DNA from 4 places in the Exiguobacterium sp. s166 genome. Region 1 is predicted to be linked to each of the others. Evidence: riboswitches for the same ligand, from Rfam matches in the RefSeq annotation. Region 1 holds a riboswitch; each other region holds the start of a gene.

What was found. Region 1 has a riboswitch for thiamine pyrophosphate ahead of thiT (energy-coupled thiamine transporter ThiT). Riboswitches for the same ligand answer to the same signal wherever they lie in the genome.
Region 2: another riboswitch for thiamine pyrophosphate. It lies ahead of tenA (thiaminase II); the one in region 1 lies ahead of thiT (energy-coupled thiamine transporter ThiT).
Region 3: another riboswitch for thiamine pyrophosphate. It lies ahead of KNP93_RS05015 (thiamine phosphate synthase); the one in region 1 lies ahead of thiT (energy-coupled thiamine transporter ThiT).
Region 4: another riboswitch for thiamine pyrophosphate. It lies ahead of thiD (bifunctional hydroxymethylpyrimidine kinase/phosphomethylpyrimidine kinase); the one in region 1 lies ahead of thiT (energy-coupled thiamine transporter ThiT).

The regions. Positions count from the first base shown of each region.
Region 1 covers NZ_JACSMU010000001.1:166,848-170,702, forward strand. Annotated here, with positions in the region: gene KNP93_RS00875 (amino acid permease) at 1-1,086, shown strand, start outside; gene KNP93_RS00880 (thiamine diphosphokinase) at 1,142-1,750, opposite strand; gene thiT (energy-coupled thiamine transporter ThiT) at 1,750-2,310, opposite strand; TPP riboswitch at 2,375-2,481, opposite strand; gene rpe (ribulose-phosphate 3-epimerase) at 2,505-3,161, opposite strand; gene rsgA (ribosome small subunit-dependent GTPase A) at 3,163-3,855, opposite strand, start outside.
Region 2 covers NZ_JACSMU010000002.1:376,043-379,897, reverse strand. Annotated here, with positions in the region: gene abc-f (ribosomal protection-like ABC-F family protein) at 1-459, opposite strand, end outside; gene KNP93_RS06355 (DUF1002 domain-containing protein) at 738-1,619, opposite strand; TPP riboswitch at 1,810-1,915, shown strand; gene tenA (thiaminase II) at 1,990-2,685, shown strand; gene KNP93_RS06345 (sporulation protein) at 2,753-3,526, opposite strand; gene KNP93_RS06340 (class I SAM-dependent methyltransferase) at 3,645-3,855, shown strand, end outside.
Region 3 covers NZ_JACSMU010000002.1:110,795-114,649, reverse strand. Annotated here, with positions in the region: gene KNP93_RS05025 (OsmC family protein) at 1-425, shown strand, start outside; gene nagZ (beta-N-acetylhexosaminidase) at 422-1,660, shown strand; TPP riboswitch at 1,720-1,822, shown strand; gene KNP93_RS05015 (thiamine phosphate synthase) at 1,913-2,509, shown strand; gene KNP93_RS05010 (NAD(P)/FAD-dependent oxidoreductase) at 2,506-3,495, shown strand; gene thiS (sulfur carrier protein ThiS) at 3,492-3,695, shown strand; gene KNP93_RS05000 (thiazole synthase) at 3,697-3,855, shown strand, end outside.
Region 4 covers NZ_JACSMU010000005.1:117,120-120,974, reverse strand. Annotated here, with positions in the region: gene KNP93_RS12090 (murein hydrolase activator EnvC family protein) at 1-592, shown strand, start outside; gene KNP93_RS12085 (murein hydrolase activator EnvC family protein) at 799-2,076, shown strand; TPP riboswitch at 2,137-2,247, shown strand; gene thiD (bifunctional hydroxymethylpyrimidine kinase/phosphomethylpyrimidine kinase) at 2,365-3,174, shown strand; gene thiM (hydroxyethylthiazole kinase) at 3,155-3,855, shown strand, end outside.

The DNA of each region.
Region 1 (3,855 bases):
GCCGGCAGTCTGATGGATCGATGGTTTCCGGATACACCAATCGTCATCTGGTGTGCGATTTTCACCGTCATTTTATTCGGTCTCAATGCGGTCTCCGCAAAAGCCTTCGGGGAGGCTGAGTTTTGGTTCTCGAGCCTGAAAGTCCTGGCCATTCTATTTTTCATCGTGCTCGGGGGAGCGGCTTGGTTTGGCTGGATTGATATGGCGGCAGCACGTCCGGAAAGTTTGTTCGCCAATTTTACTTCAAACGGATTATTCCCGAACGGCGCCCTGGGGGTATTGACGACGATGATTGCCGTCAACTTTGCGTTCCAAGGAACCGAATTGATTGGGGTTGCTGCCGGAGAATCAAACGATCCAGAAAAATCGATTCCAAAAGCAATCCGTAATACCGTTTGGCGGACGTTCATCTTCTTCGTCCTCTCGATTACGATTGTCGGCGCCTTGATTCCTTACGAAACAGCCGGCGGCATCAGCAGTCCGTTCATCATGGTCTTTGATGCCATCGGAATTCCTTATGCAGCTGATTTAATGAACATCGTCGTGTTGACAGCCTTACTGTCGGTCGGGAACTCGGGGTTGTACGCTGCTACTCGGATGTTATGGTCGATGTCACAAGAAGGCATGATTTCGAAAAAACTTGCCATCGTCAACTCACGCGGAGTACCGATGCGCGCTTTGTGCTTTACGATGCTGTTTGCGATGTTATCACTATTGACTGCCTTTTTCGCGGAAGATACCGTCTTCATCTGGTTGTTGTCACTAGCAGGACTCGGTGCGCAAGTCGGTTGGATTTCGATTTCCGCTTCACAGATCGCCTTCCGTCGTCAATTCACCAAAGAGGGACATGCTGTCAGTGAATTGAAATTCAAGACTCCGTTCTTCCCGGTCTTGCCGATTATCTCGTTCTCTTTAAACATGCTTGTACTGATCAGCTTGGCATTCCAAGCGGATCAACGGATTGCGCTGTATATAGGTGTTCCATTCTTCCTCTTGACGTGGGCCTCTTACCACCTGTTCGTCAAAGGAAAACATATTGCGGCTCAAACTGAACGTCAGGCAGCCAGCTCGACATTGGAATCTTAAAAAACTACAAAAAACGTGATCGACTTTTAGGATATCCTAAAGCCGATCACGTTTTTTAGTGGTCTGACAAACTTCTTAAAGCAATCACTTCACCGGTATGCACCGTCACGTTCGCCACTCCGTGATGTGTCCATTCATTGCTGACGGTCAATGATCCGCCGACCGGCACGTCATGATTCGTCAACGGGTACTTGACCCCGCGGAGGGTCAGACATGTCGGAACGAGCGGGATGAAAGAGAGATAGTGAAATCCATCTGCCTCGATCTCATACGTCCCCGGCTGTAAGAAACGAACCTCTTCCCGCTTCGTCATCAAGCGGACTGCCGGAAATTGTTTTAGCAGATAGACGTTTTGAAGCGTCATATCAAGTCGTCCTCCGGTCGCACCGAATATTAACACTTCCGTTGCTTCATACTGTTGACTGACATGTCGTAAAGCCAGTTCCAAGTCGGTCTCATCCTTTTCAGCCGGATGGATGATCGCTCCTTCCGGTTTGTATCCGAGAGAATCAAAGTCCCCAATCGCCAAGTCAAAAGCGAAACCTTGCTGTGCCAACACGGTGACACCTCCGTCAACAGCGATGACAACCGTCTTCTCATCCATAAACGGTTTCAGGGACGGGATGTCTTCCGCCGGACCGGCCGCTACAATCACAACCCGCATCAGACACCCCGTGCTGAATAACGAAGAAGTCGTGGTGCTGTCGTAAACAGGAGTCCTGCGACAATACCACATAACAGATACGATGGAACCATATACGTCGCGTTATAGATCAACGAATACGGGACGACCGGACCTTCCGCATACTCAGCGAAGAACACGATTCCACTAATGACGTGACAGACATAACGGAAACCTGCACCAAGCAATGTCGCACCTAGTACAATCGCCATTAGACGGCCATTTTTCCCGGCTGCTGCTGCTTTTTTGACTTGCCGTGCGAACAGTCCGCTCAGCCCGACGACTCCAAACGCGATCGTATAATCGAGTAACGGCTGGACGACCGTCAGGATTTGTGGAGCGAACATCAGTTGAATCGTTCCGACGAGCGCTCCCGTCACGACCCCACCGACAACGCCGTGACGAAACGCCATGACGAAAATCGGTAACATCGCTAAACTAATTGAACCACCTTGCGGCATTTTAAATGGGATCAATAAATCGAACACCACACCAAGACTTGCAAAGATTGCAATTTCCATTAACATTTGTAGCCGTTTCATCCTTTTTTCCTCCTAAAAAATAAAATCGCAGGACGGCAAAAAGGCAGTACGACGAACGCCGTACTGCCTGCGTGCGCCACATCCCTACGTCCGTCTGAACGGAACAGGTTCGAAGGGTTAAAGTCCAATCACTTCTCTCAGCCGCTTGACGCGACACCCCTTGCGGTCATCATTTAATTTTGATTCTGCCCCTATTATACGTGAGCAGCATTCCGAATACTAGTGATTGCTTCTGAATAATCCGGTGCATTGTAGATAGCGGAACCTGCAACAAGTACGTTTGCCCCATTCTCGATACATAATTTTGCTGTTTCCGCATTGACTCCACCATCGATTTCAATCTCGAAGGATAGATTTTGTTCTGCTTTCATTGCAGCCAGTTGATTTAATTTCTTCATCACACCTGGAATGAACGCTTGTCCGCCGAATCCCGGATTGACCGTCATCAATAAGACCATGTCCACATCTTCAAGCACGTGTTCGATCGTCGACAGCGGCGTATGCGGGTTGAGTACTACTCCTGCTTTCGCTCCAGCTGCTTTGATTTGTTGCAACACACGATGGACATGATTCGTCGCCTCCACGTGGAAGGTTACGATATCAGCACCTGCTGCAACGAAGGATTCGACAAAGTTTTCCGGACGATCAATCATGAGATGGACGTCGAGAACCATATCTGTTTTTTGACGTAAACTGCTTAATACAGGGAGTCCAAAGGAAATGTTCGGAACAAATTGACCATCCATGACATCAAAATGGATATAATCGGCTCCCGCCGCTTCAACTGCTTTGACATCCCGCTCTAAATTTGCAAAATCTGCTGATAAGATTGATGGTGCGATTTTAATCATCTTAATACCTCCGCGTCCGATTCTTGATTTCCTCTACAAACATACCATAATTCGTATACCGGGAAGCCATGATTTCATGGGCCTCGACGGCTTGTTTAACGGCACAACCGGGCTCATTCAAGTGCAGACAGCCACGGTACTTGCATTCGTCCTGTAAAGCAACAAATTCAGGGAAACACCATCGTAACTCCTCGAGTTCCATTTCGTGCGGAAAATCGAGATTCGAAAATCCCGGGGTATCTGCAATTAAGCCTTCGCCAAGCGGGATCAATGTCACATGACGGGTAGTATGGCGTCCACGACCAAGTGCCTTCGAAATATGACTCGTTTCCAGTGCCAACGAAGGTTCCAAGGCATTCAACAACGAACTTTTCCCTACACCGGATTGTCCGGCCAGGACACTCGTTTTATCTTTTAACAACGGACGGACAGATTCGACTCCGGCCAATGTCTCACTTGAAGTTTCGATGACGTGATATCCGATGGTCCGGTAAGCGGCAATGGCTTCCAATACCCCTTGTTCGGCTTCACCTTGTAACAAGTCCATCTTCGTCAAGATGATGATCGGTTGAATTTCCTTTGCTTCAATCAACACTAAAAACCGGTCCAACAGATGGGCAGAAAAATCAGGTTCTGCTGCCGATACGACCAACAAAGCTTGATCGATATTGGCAACTGGTGGGCGGACCAAGAA
Region 2 (3,855 bases), on a different contig from region 1:
AAGGGCATGCAACTGCAAGCCGTTAATCATCCGGTCGATTTTGGAATCCAGCAAATACCCGCCTTGGCGCTCAAAAGCTTCGGTCTCTTGCGTGTAGCGTTCGAGCAACTGATCGATTTGATCCGTTTTTGTCGCCATGTCCCGTTCGATTTGTTGCAGGGAGCGTTGTAAATCGACAAGCGTGGCGAAGGCAGTCCACAGGACATCACGCCCCGTCATTACGTTGTCGAACACGGGAAGTTGTGCCAAATAACCGATGGAGAGCCCGCTTTTTTGATAAATCGTTCCGCTGTCTTCGGAATCAAGACGGGCAATCAAACGTAAGAGCGTCGTTTTACCGCTTCCGTTTCGGCCGATCAAGCCGATGCGGTCTTGGTGCTCGATAAAGAGGGAGACGTCCGTTAAGATATCGTCGCCTCCGAATTGTTTTGTCAGGTGTTGGATGTCGCAGATCATCATATGAAATGTCCTCTCTGGCGCATCAAAAAAAGGAGAGCGCAAACAGCACTCTCCTTGACTCGTGGAAGATGCGCTTTGCTTTATTTTTCAGGTATGAGGTTCGTTAAAAAAGGGCAGACTAGTCCCTTAGAACGCCATTCCATGAAAAATCGCGCGCAACAGATACAGTTGTTCCATCAACCAATGCTTACACGCAGCAAAACCCATGTCTCCACACCACCTTTTCCGATTCAATACATCTATTTTACCATGCCTGACAGAAAAGAAAACGTTAATCTTTATTTAAATAAGCCGGCAATCGAGTTGAAGAATGCACTGAAACCATCAAACAACTTCGCAAAAAATCCTTTTGTCTCTTCTGAGGTCGCGAAGGCCTGGATATCTTGTCCGGCATCTTTTAGACCACTCTCGATTTGACCCCAGTTCAGGTCCGCTTGTTCCATTTGATTAAACAGTCCAGTCAACCGGTCCATCTGAGCATCGGATAAATTGATGTTATTGTTTTGGATGACTTGGACGATGACGTTTTCAATCTCGACCTTCGTTTCCGGCTGTTGTTTCGCGATTTCCGCTTTGATTTCATTCATCAAGTCGGCGACTTTATCCGTCCCGACCGTTTTCCCGACATCGGATGTCACAGAGAGTTCTTGCTGGGCAAGGTCTTTTCGTTCATCCGTCAGTTTGATGCCGGTCTCGGCAGATGTTTGATCATACGCTTTCATGATCCCGGTCAAAGCTGAAGTTCCGGTTACCTTGTACGGGGACGTGATCGTAATGTCCGCATCCGTTACACCCGCTGTGACGAGGGCGTTGAGGTACATGTCTTTTGTGACCCAGGTGATGTTTTCGGTCGCGACAGATAATCCATCACCTTTTTCAGCCAACTCAATTTTAGCGGAAGAGTACATGCCGCCACCCCGTTGTGATTGGGGAATGTTTTTCCCGAGATATTTTTCTTCATCGGCAGATGTTGCAATAATCGGAGTAATGCCTTCCGGTGCATTCAAGCGGGACAAGACCCACGATTTATCCTTTGCCCCAAGTGATTCGCCAAGGGTGACGATTGTTTTGTCGACCACTTGTTCAGCAGATGCGGCCGTCGGTAGCAGTAAGGTAGTAGCAAGTAATGCCGAAGCGGTCCATGTCATGGTTTTATTCATAAAAGTTCCTCCATAAGTTAAGTATCAGGTACTAAATTTAGTCTAATCGACCGGCGACAGAAGAGAATCGGTCTCAAGGACGAGCCGTCATCCACCTTCCGTCATGTTCCATTGTACAAAAAAATGGAGTGAAATGACGAGAATGGGTCAATTCCACATCAAATCATGATAAACTCAAAACAAATCAAATAGCGACCACTAGGGGAGTCAGTAGGCTGACTGAGACGACGGAGACGTTCGGACCCTTTGAACCTGATTAAGTTTGGACTTACGGAGGGAAGTGGCGTGGACGATCCTCTTTTTATGGTCTTTTCACGTCATGCCTGACATCAGGTGTGGCGTTTTTTTGATTACAAAAGGGGGAACCAACATGACATTCAGTGAAGAAATCCGGCAAGCGGCAAAACGGTATTGGGACAGTAGCTTTACCCATCCATTCGTGACAGGGATTGCGGATGGAACACTACCAGAAGCAAAATTTCGCCATTACGTCCTACAGGATGCCTATTACTTAAAACATTTCGCGAAAATTCAGGCGCGGGCCGCGTCGAAGGCACAGGACTTCGCGACGATTGCCGAACTCGCGGAACATGCGACGTCGACCTATGCTGCAGAACTCAGTCTGCATCAATCGTTTTTTGAACCGCTTGGGATTTCGGACAAGACACTGGCAGAGTTTGAACCAGCACCGACCGCATATGCGTATATTTCGCATATGCACCATGCAAGTGAAGGGACGCTTGGGGAGACCATCGCTGCGATTTTACCGTGTTACTGGCTTTACTATGAGATTGGACAACAGTTACAGGCAGCGACACCGGCTTCACCGATTTATCAGCAATGGATTGCGACATACAGTTCCGAATGGTTCGAGCGGGTGGTCTTTGAACAGATTGACCGGTTAAATGAGTTGGCAGAGAAGGCGAGTGAACAAGAACGCGTCCGGATGAAACAACATTTCGTCAGAAGCTGTTATTACGAATTGATGTTTTGGCAGATGGGCTGGGCGGAAGAAACGTTTGAACGGCAGTACGAACAGACGATGGAAATGACATCATCCAAGTAAGGAAGGAAATACAAACACCGGATCCGACGATAAGCGGATCCGGTGTTTGTTCTATAGAAAACATCAATCAACTGTGGTGTTCAATCAAATCGGCGAGACGTTGTTTCACGAGTGACGGATTCGTTAAGTCCTGGTTCGATAATGAAAGTTTCGTCATCGTCTCATCGGTTCCTGCCATTTCACTGAACAGCGAACCGAGACTGTGGGCACGGCGGTCGATTTGGACGACGATGTCGATGCCGAACCGGTCTTGCAACAGGATGACTTCGATTTCGTCCAGCTTGTGAGCATAATGAGTACCGCGGGCAGAATACTCAAGTTCCTGCGCGATCGGCAAATCTTTCCGGAAGCGGCCCGGCAATTTCTCTGTATCAGCTTTCTTGAGGCGGAATCCGAGGTTTTCCATCGCTTCAAGGATGACCGATTGGTAGTCATTCGCTTTGACGACGACAGCATCGTGGTCAGAAGGGTCAACCGCCTGCGCGATATCAAGACCCGTCTCGATCCACGACTTCGATTGGCTGACGGAAAGTGGTGTATTAAAAGGGACTTGAAGCGTAAACGGTATTTCCCGTTCGACGTCTGCTTCAATCGTAAACGGGGCTTCATTTAATGCAAACCGGTCCAGTGTGAACGTCGTGAATGCCGTGCTGTCCCCGACTTCTTGTTTGTACTGGGTATTGAAGGCGAGATAAATCCGGGCGATTTCCTGATCGACGTTACCGCCCTTAATATGAACGACTCCTTGAATCGTTCCACCGGGTTCACAGTGATCTTGTTCGAGTCGTGTATCGACCGTTGCGGCACCAATGCCGATTTGTGAAAGAATTTTTTTGAACATGTTGTGTTCCTCCTTTAAATTAAGTATGACGACTAAAAATAAAGCTTGCTTGCTTGTCGAACGCGGGTGAATTTGCTACAGTTTCGAAAGACCAAACAAAAAAAGGACGGGACGATACGTGGAACTAGACCAATTAAAAGACCTGCTCACTGAAAAACTGCAGGCAACTTCACTCATACACGCGACGATTAGTGGTCCGCGCCAAAAATCAAACGATCTGCGTCGAATCAAGTTAAAACCGATTCTACTTAGAGATACGTATGCAATCCAGTTAGAGTTTCAACATGAACGGATCATTAAGCATGAGAATTTAAGTATAGAAGAATTTA
Region 3 (3,855 bases), on a different contig from region 1:
TGCAAGCAACAGTCACTTGGAATCAAAAGATGGGCTTCAGCGGGGAAACCGAATCCGGACATCACTTAGCGATGGATGCGGCACCGGAAAACGGCGGGGACAATCAAGCACCCCGGCCGACGGAGCTCTTGCTTCATGCCGTTGCCGGCTGTACCGGCATCGATATCGTCTCGATTTTAGAAAAGATGCGCTTGACGCTGACGTCATTTGAAATGGATATCGAAGGCGAACGGGCGGATGATCATCCCCGGCGTTTCACGACGATCTCGATTCATTACCGGCTCGAAGGTGATTTACCGGACGATAAAGTCCGCCGGGCGATTGCCTTATCAAAAGACAAATACTGCTCGGTCTCGCAATCGCTGAACGCGGAGATTGAAGTTTATTACTCGATCAACGGCGTCCGGAACGAGGAACCGATTTGAAGCGGATTGTTACTGTTCTGTTGGCAAGTATCCTCCTCGCCGGTTGTTCTGACGAGCCGGCACAACCGGTCGAACCGCAACCGAAGCCGGCGAAGAAAACGAAGCCGCCGCAACCGGACCGGCCTTCTGCCGCTGAACGGGCGGAAAAACAACTGAAAGAGACCATTTCGAAGATGTCGACAGCGGAAAAAGTTGATCAGTTGCTGTACATCGGCGTGACGGGAACAGCTCTGACGCAAGCGGACCGTCAATTACTGCAGAATCATGCACTCGGTGGTGTCTTGCTGCTTGGCGGCAATATCACCTCGACCGATCAATTGAAAACCTTTACGACAGCAATTACTAAAGCGCAAACGACGGACGAAAAAGCGTTCCTCGGTTTTGATGAAGAAGGTGGACGCGTCAGCCGGGTCCCGGATGCGCAACTGAAATTATCACCGAGCCTGTCGTTCGGTCAGAAAAATGATCCTGCTTTGATGAAGGAAGTCGGACGGACGCTCGGTTTGATTTCCCGTTTTTACGGCTTTAATATGGACTTCGCTCCCGTCCTTGACGTCAACAGCAATCCGGCGAATCCGATCATTGGTGACCGATCGCTCAGTGCGGATCCGCAACAGGTCGCAAGGCTTGGTGTCCCGTTGATGCAGGGGGTGAAAGAAGAAGACGTCGTTCCGGTCGTCAAACATTTTCCGGGACACGGCGATACGACCGTCGATTCCCATGTCGGTCTGCCGCGGGTCGATGCGACGAAAGCGGAACTCGAACAGATGGAACTCGTCCCGTTCAAACGGGCGATTAAAGAAGGGGCCGAAATGGTGATGGTCGCGCATATTCTGTTCCCGTCCCTCGACAAATCCCGTCCGTCTTCGTTGTCAAAACCGGTCATGTCCGGTATCTTACGGGATGAACTGAAGTTTGACGGGGTCATCATCACGGATGATCTGGTGATGGGCGCGATTACGGAACGATACGGGCTGGCCCAGGCCGCAAGTCTTGCGCTTGAGAGCGGTGCCGACATGGCGATGTTTTCCTCACCCGGTGCGTACGCGTCCGTTCATAAGGAAATCATGGCACGGATTAAACAAGGTAAATTGTCGAGAGCAGATCTGGATCAGAAGGTCATGCGGGTCTTACACTTAAAACAAACGTATGACTTGTCGCAAACGAAACGTGTCGACGAATACCAACGCTTGATTGAGCAGGTCAAAGCGGTCGAATCGGACATGCGACACTAATCAAGGGTAGAACAAATCGGACTACCCGTGGTAAACTACAGGCGTACCACACAAATCAATATCTACACTAGGGGAGTCTCGCAGCAGACTGAGACGGAAGTATCCGGACCCTTTGAACCTGATCTAGTTCGTACTAGCGGAGGGAAGTGGATTCCGATCATTCATAGAGGATGCGACGACTGTCGCCCTTTTTTGTAGGACCACTCCATCAGTTCATGGGGTGGTCCTTTTTCGTGTGGAAAGGGGGAAATGATGAGCCAGTTACATCTGATGACAACCGGCAAGCGGCATCCGGACATACTCGAACATCTGTTGCCGAAACTCGCACTATCCGTCGACCGGATTCATCTGCGGGAGCCGTTATGGTCAGCGAAGGAACTGGTCGTGTGCATCGAAACACTCGTGCGACGAGGCGTAAAGACAGAGCAATTAATTGTCCATGACCGGCTGGACGTGGCAGTCGTCACCGGCACCGGAGTTCAGCTGACAACACGCAGCATTCCGGTCGACCTCGTCCGTCACCGTTTTCCGGAACTGGTGATCGGTCAATCGGTTCACTCGTTAACGGAAGCGATAGCGGCGGAACAAGCCGGTGCTGATTACGTCCTGTACGGCCATATTTTTGAGACGGGATCAAAACCGGGTGTACCGCCCCGGGGACTCGACGCCTTGAAACAAGTTGTCGACTGGACATCGATTCCTGTCATTGCAATTGGTGGCATTACACCGGACAATCTGCCGGATATCCTGGCGACCGGCTGCGCAGGCGGGGCCGTCTTGTCGGGCATTCTCGGTCAGGCGTCTCCGGTCGAAGCAGCCAACCGATTCCGGGCGGTGATGCAACGATGACACGCCCGGATGTTTTAATCATCGGAGCCGGCATCATTGGTTTGACGCTCGGCTATGAGCTCCTGCAGCGCGGGAAAACCGTTCATTTGCTTGAACAGTCAACTGTCGGTCAGGGAGCGACGCAAGCAGCAGCGGGAATGCTCGCGACAGATGAAGAATTGCTGGCACCGTTACATGAACTGGCCCGGCTGAGCCGGACGCTGTATCCGGAATTCGTGCAACAATTGTTTGACGAGACCGGTCTCGGAAGCGGGTATCTGGAACAACCGTTTCGTATGCAACAGGCGCATCACTGGCGGACGTTTGATTCGGTCGGACAGGTTGATCCGCGGTTGCTTGCACAAGCATTACGCAGTGCCATCGAACGACGGGGCGGGGTAATCGAAGAGGCAACGGTCGTAGCACGTCTCGTACGGGACGGACAAACGGTGACCGGCGCCGAGACGAACCGGGGGCTACGGGCGGGCAGACAAATTATTGTCGCCGGTGGTCGCGGATCGGAAGAATTGTTACAGACGGTCGGAGTGACGATTAACACACTTCCGGTCAAGGGCGAGTGTCTGTCTGTCCGGCTGACGACCGGACAACTCAATCGGACGCTGTTTGGTGATGCGGTCTATTTAGTCCCGAAAGCAGACGGACGGATCATCATCGGGGCGACGGAACGGGTTGGTGATGAATCAACGACCGTCAGTCTGAACAGTATTCGTTTGTTATTGAATGCAGCAGTAAAGCTCTATCCGCCGCTTACAGAGGCCGTGTTCGTGGAAGCTTGGTCCGGTGTTCGACCGCAAACCGGGGACGGTCTGCCGTATCTCGGAGCAGTGGACGGAATCGATGGGTTGTTCGTCGCGTCAGGCCATCACCGGCATGGCATCTTACTGGCCCCTGCGACGGCCAACGTCTTGGCCGATTGTCTCATGGGGCAAACGCCAAGAGTGGCACTGGATGGTTTTAACAGCCGACGACAGGAGGAAAGCAGATGACTATCCGATTGAATGGAAAAAACTATGCTTTGACAGAGGAAATCAAGACGTTACACGACTTGTTAGAAAAACTGGAGATTCAGGGACAGGTCGTCATCATCGAACAAAATCATCAAATCATCGACCGGTCGAGCTATCCGGATACGGACGTTACGTCCGGAGATGTCATTGAAATCGTTCATTTTGTAGGAGGCGGATAACATGTTAGAAATTGGCGGAAAAACATTTGCATCACGATTGTTACTGGGGACAGGAAAATATTCGGATAATGAGAAGCAACAGCAAGCGGTCGAAGCATCGGAAACAAACATTTTAACGTTTTCCGTCCGACGTCTCGACGTCTTTGCAAAGGAACAGAAC
Region 4 (3,855 bases), on a different contig from region 1:
AGCAGCAGCTGAACAACAGGCGGCAGAAGCGGCCGCTGCTAAAGCAGCAGCACAAGCGGAACAAAAATCGTCAGCACCTGCAACTTCAACAAAACAATCTACACCATATGTGACTGTGCCAAAAGCAGCACCAACACCAGAACCAGAACCAGCGGCACCAACGCCTGCACCATCATCTTCTTCTATGTTTATTCATCCAACAAGTGGATCAATCACACAAGGATATGGTTCAGCAAGCGGTTCGAATGGTTACTCTTTCCACAATGGTATTGATTTCGGCGCTCCAGTCGGTACCCCGATTGTTGCAGCGGCAACAGGGACAGTCATCACTGCATCAAGTGGTGGTCCGTACGGTAATCATGTCATGATTGCACACCAATTAAATGGAAAAACGTATACAACAGTTTACGCGCATATGAGTTCGTTAAATGCACATGCCGGACAACGTGTCAGTCAAGGACAACAAATCGGAGCCCTTGGTAGCACTGGGAACTCAACAGGCCCACACTTACACTTTGAAATTCATGTAGGTGGTTACAGCTACAGTGCTTCAGGACCAGCAAATTCTGTAAATCCAATGTCGATGTTATAATAACGAGAAAAGACGATTGCTGCGGCAGTCGTTTTTTTATGTTTTTATAAAAACATAAAATGTTATATTAAAATAAAACGCTTTCAGTTGAAACACAAATGAAATTTTCCTGAAACTATTACGGTGCTATAATCAATCTCAGACAGAAATACTTTGAATTAAATACTTTTTAAATAAGAAATCATACATAAGCGAGGAAACCAAACATGTTTAAAAAATTGTTTGCAACGGTATTGTTAGGGGCGTTACTTGTATCCACTGTGCCGACTTCTGGTCAAGCTGCAACGATTAAAGAAAAGAAATCTCAAAATGCAACAGAGCAACGTCGCTTGGAAAAAGCCATCAAAAAACAGGAAGCTAAAATATCGGTAGAGCAACGCGAAATCAATAAAATTGATGCGGCCATCAACGAAAATATTTTCAGGATTTCGGAAAAAAACAAGCAGATTAAACAATTGAATCTCCAAATTGAAGATCTTGAGGCGGAAATCGCCCGCTACGAAATCATGCTCACTTGGCAAGAAGAATTGCTTGGGGACCGCTTACGTGTCCTTCAAGAAAATGATGGTAATTCTATAAAATGGGAAGAAGTCATTTTTGGTTCGAAAAACTTGGGTGATTTGTTTAGTCGTGTTATGGCAGGTAAAAAAATTGCCGAACAAGACGATAAAATGATTTCTGCTTATTTGGAAACACAAGAAAAGCTAGCAGAAATGAAAAAAAATCTTATTGCTAAAAAGGCGGAGCGTGTTCAAGAGAAAGAGTCGTTACTCGTCCAAAAGAAACAGTTAAAACAACAGATGAAAGAACGGAGTGCGACCCTGAATAAATTACGTAAAGGGAAAACAAAGTTCACGACTAAACTGTTAAATGCAAAAGAATTACAAGCGACTTTAGAGGCTCAAGAAAGAGCGATTGCGGCAGCAAAAGCAGCAGCGAAAGCAGCAGCAGAAAAAGCGGCCGCTGAAAAAGAAGCAGCTGAACGTGCTGCAAAAGAGGCGGCAAAATCAACGCGTGAGTCAAGCGAAGCAACGGTTCTTCCGACTCCTGTCAGCAGTGTGCCGACAGGATCGGCGAAGTTTATTCGTCCGGCTTCAGGCGGTGTTTCACAAGGTTTTGGACCGGCTAGTGGAGCGAACGGCTATACGTTCCATAATGGTGTCGACTTCAGTGGACCCGTCGGATCACCGATTCGAGCAGCAGCTTCCGGAACAGTCATTACGGCTGGTAGCGGCGGACCTTATGGGAATCATGTCATGATTTCGCATTTCCTTGACGGTCAGGTGTATACAACAGTGTACGGTCATATGAATTCGTTATCGGTTTCGGCAGGTCAGACGGTAACTCAAGGTCAAACGCTTGGTACTCTTGGCAGTACCGGGAATTCGACAGGACCGCATCTACACTTTGAATTGCATATCGGTGGATACCAATACAGTGCGACAGGACCAGCTAACACGGTCAATCCACTTGGATACCTTTAAAAACGAGCTTCGGCTCGTTTTTTTAATGGTGCTGTGATACAGTGAAAAAGAATTTAAATTACGAGCAACTAGGGGAGCTGGAGGAGTCCGGCTGAGAGGAAAACTATTCTGTTTTCGACCCTGTCACCTGAACTGGATAATACCAGCGTAGGAAAGTTGAGATCGAAGACATGAAGACTTCAATCAGTAGAACTGGTTGTTCATGGCGTCGTCTGCTTTTTTACAGCGGACGGCGCTTTTTGTTGTCCGTTTTCTCCTTATTTGCTCCCAGGAAAGTGAGGAATTGGAATGAAACACGTATTGACGATTGCTGGATCCGACTCCGGAGGTGGAGCTGGAATTCAAGCAGATTTAAAAACGTTTTCGGCACTCGGTGTATACGGAATGAGCGTCATCACGGCGATTACGGCACAAAATACGTTAGGTGTTCAAGCGGTCGAGGACGTATCCCCGGAGCTCGTGGAAGCACAGCTGACATCCATCTTTTCCGATATCCGTGTCGATGCGGTCAAGATTGGAATGGTTTCCAATCAAGACACCATCCGAGTGATTGCACAACAACTGGAAAAACATCAACTTCCGGTTGTTCTCGACCCGGTCATGGTCGCGAAAGGGGGTTATAGCTTGTTGCAACCGGATGCAGAACATGCCTTGCTCGAACAGCTGTTACCATTGGCTACACTTGTGACTCCGAATATTCCTGAAATCGAGCGGATGATTGGCGGAACGATTCACTCGCTTGCCGATATGAAACAGGCGACGGAAAAACTGGCTGAAAAACGGACGGGTGCTATTTTGCTCAAGGGCGGACATTTGGAGGGACGGGACGCTACTGACCTTTTATATACAGACGGGCGATATGTCGTCTTTGAACAAGAACGGATCGAGTCCCGTCATACCCATGGTACAGGCTGTACATTATCTGCTGCCATCGCTTCCTATCTTGCACTTGGTCTTTCAGTGGAAGACAGCATCCGTTATGCAAAACGTTATGTGACGGAAGCCATTCGCCACGGCTTTGCGCTCGGACGCGGTGTTGGTCCGACGCATCATTTTCATGAACTCTGGAGGGATACACATGTTACGACGCATCCATGATAAAAAACCGTTGATTCATCATTTAACGAATACTGTAACCATTAATGACTGCGCCAATATGACACTGGCACTTGGTGGCTCTCCTGTGATGGCAGATGACCTGCTGGAAGTGGAAGAAATGGTCAGGCACGCAGATGCCGTCGTAATCAATACAGGGACGATCAATCCGGACATGCGCCAAGCCCAACTTTTAGCAGGAAAAACGGCTAACCGATTGGGGAAACCGGTCATTTTGGATCCGGTAGGCGCAGGAGCGACGACATTAAGAACAGATTTTATGAAGCAGTTAATGGATGAAATCACCTTTACGGTCATCAAAGGAAATGCATCGGAAATCAAGACATTGCTCGGACAGGCCGCTCGAACGAAAGGAGTGGATGTTGCCGAAGGAGAATCCCTGGATTTTCAAAGTGTCCATACCTTTGCAGGTGAAACGAAACAACTCATCGTCGTAACGGGTCCGATTGATTTTGTGACAGATGGAAATCGCCAGTATCATCTGGATGTCGGGACGAAACGTCTTGGCCAAGTCACGGGAACGGGATGTATGACCGCTTCTTTGATTGCGACGTTTTTAGGAGCAGGATACGATCGTTTTGAGGCAGCCGTATTTGGGACGTATGCTATGGGAAAAGCAGGGGAGTCGGCTGAGGATTCTCCCGGTATCGGAGGTTTTCGAAC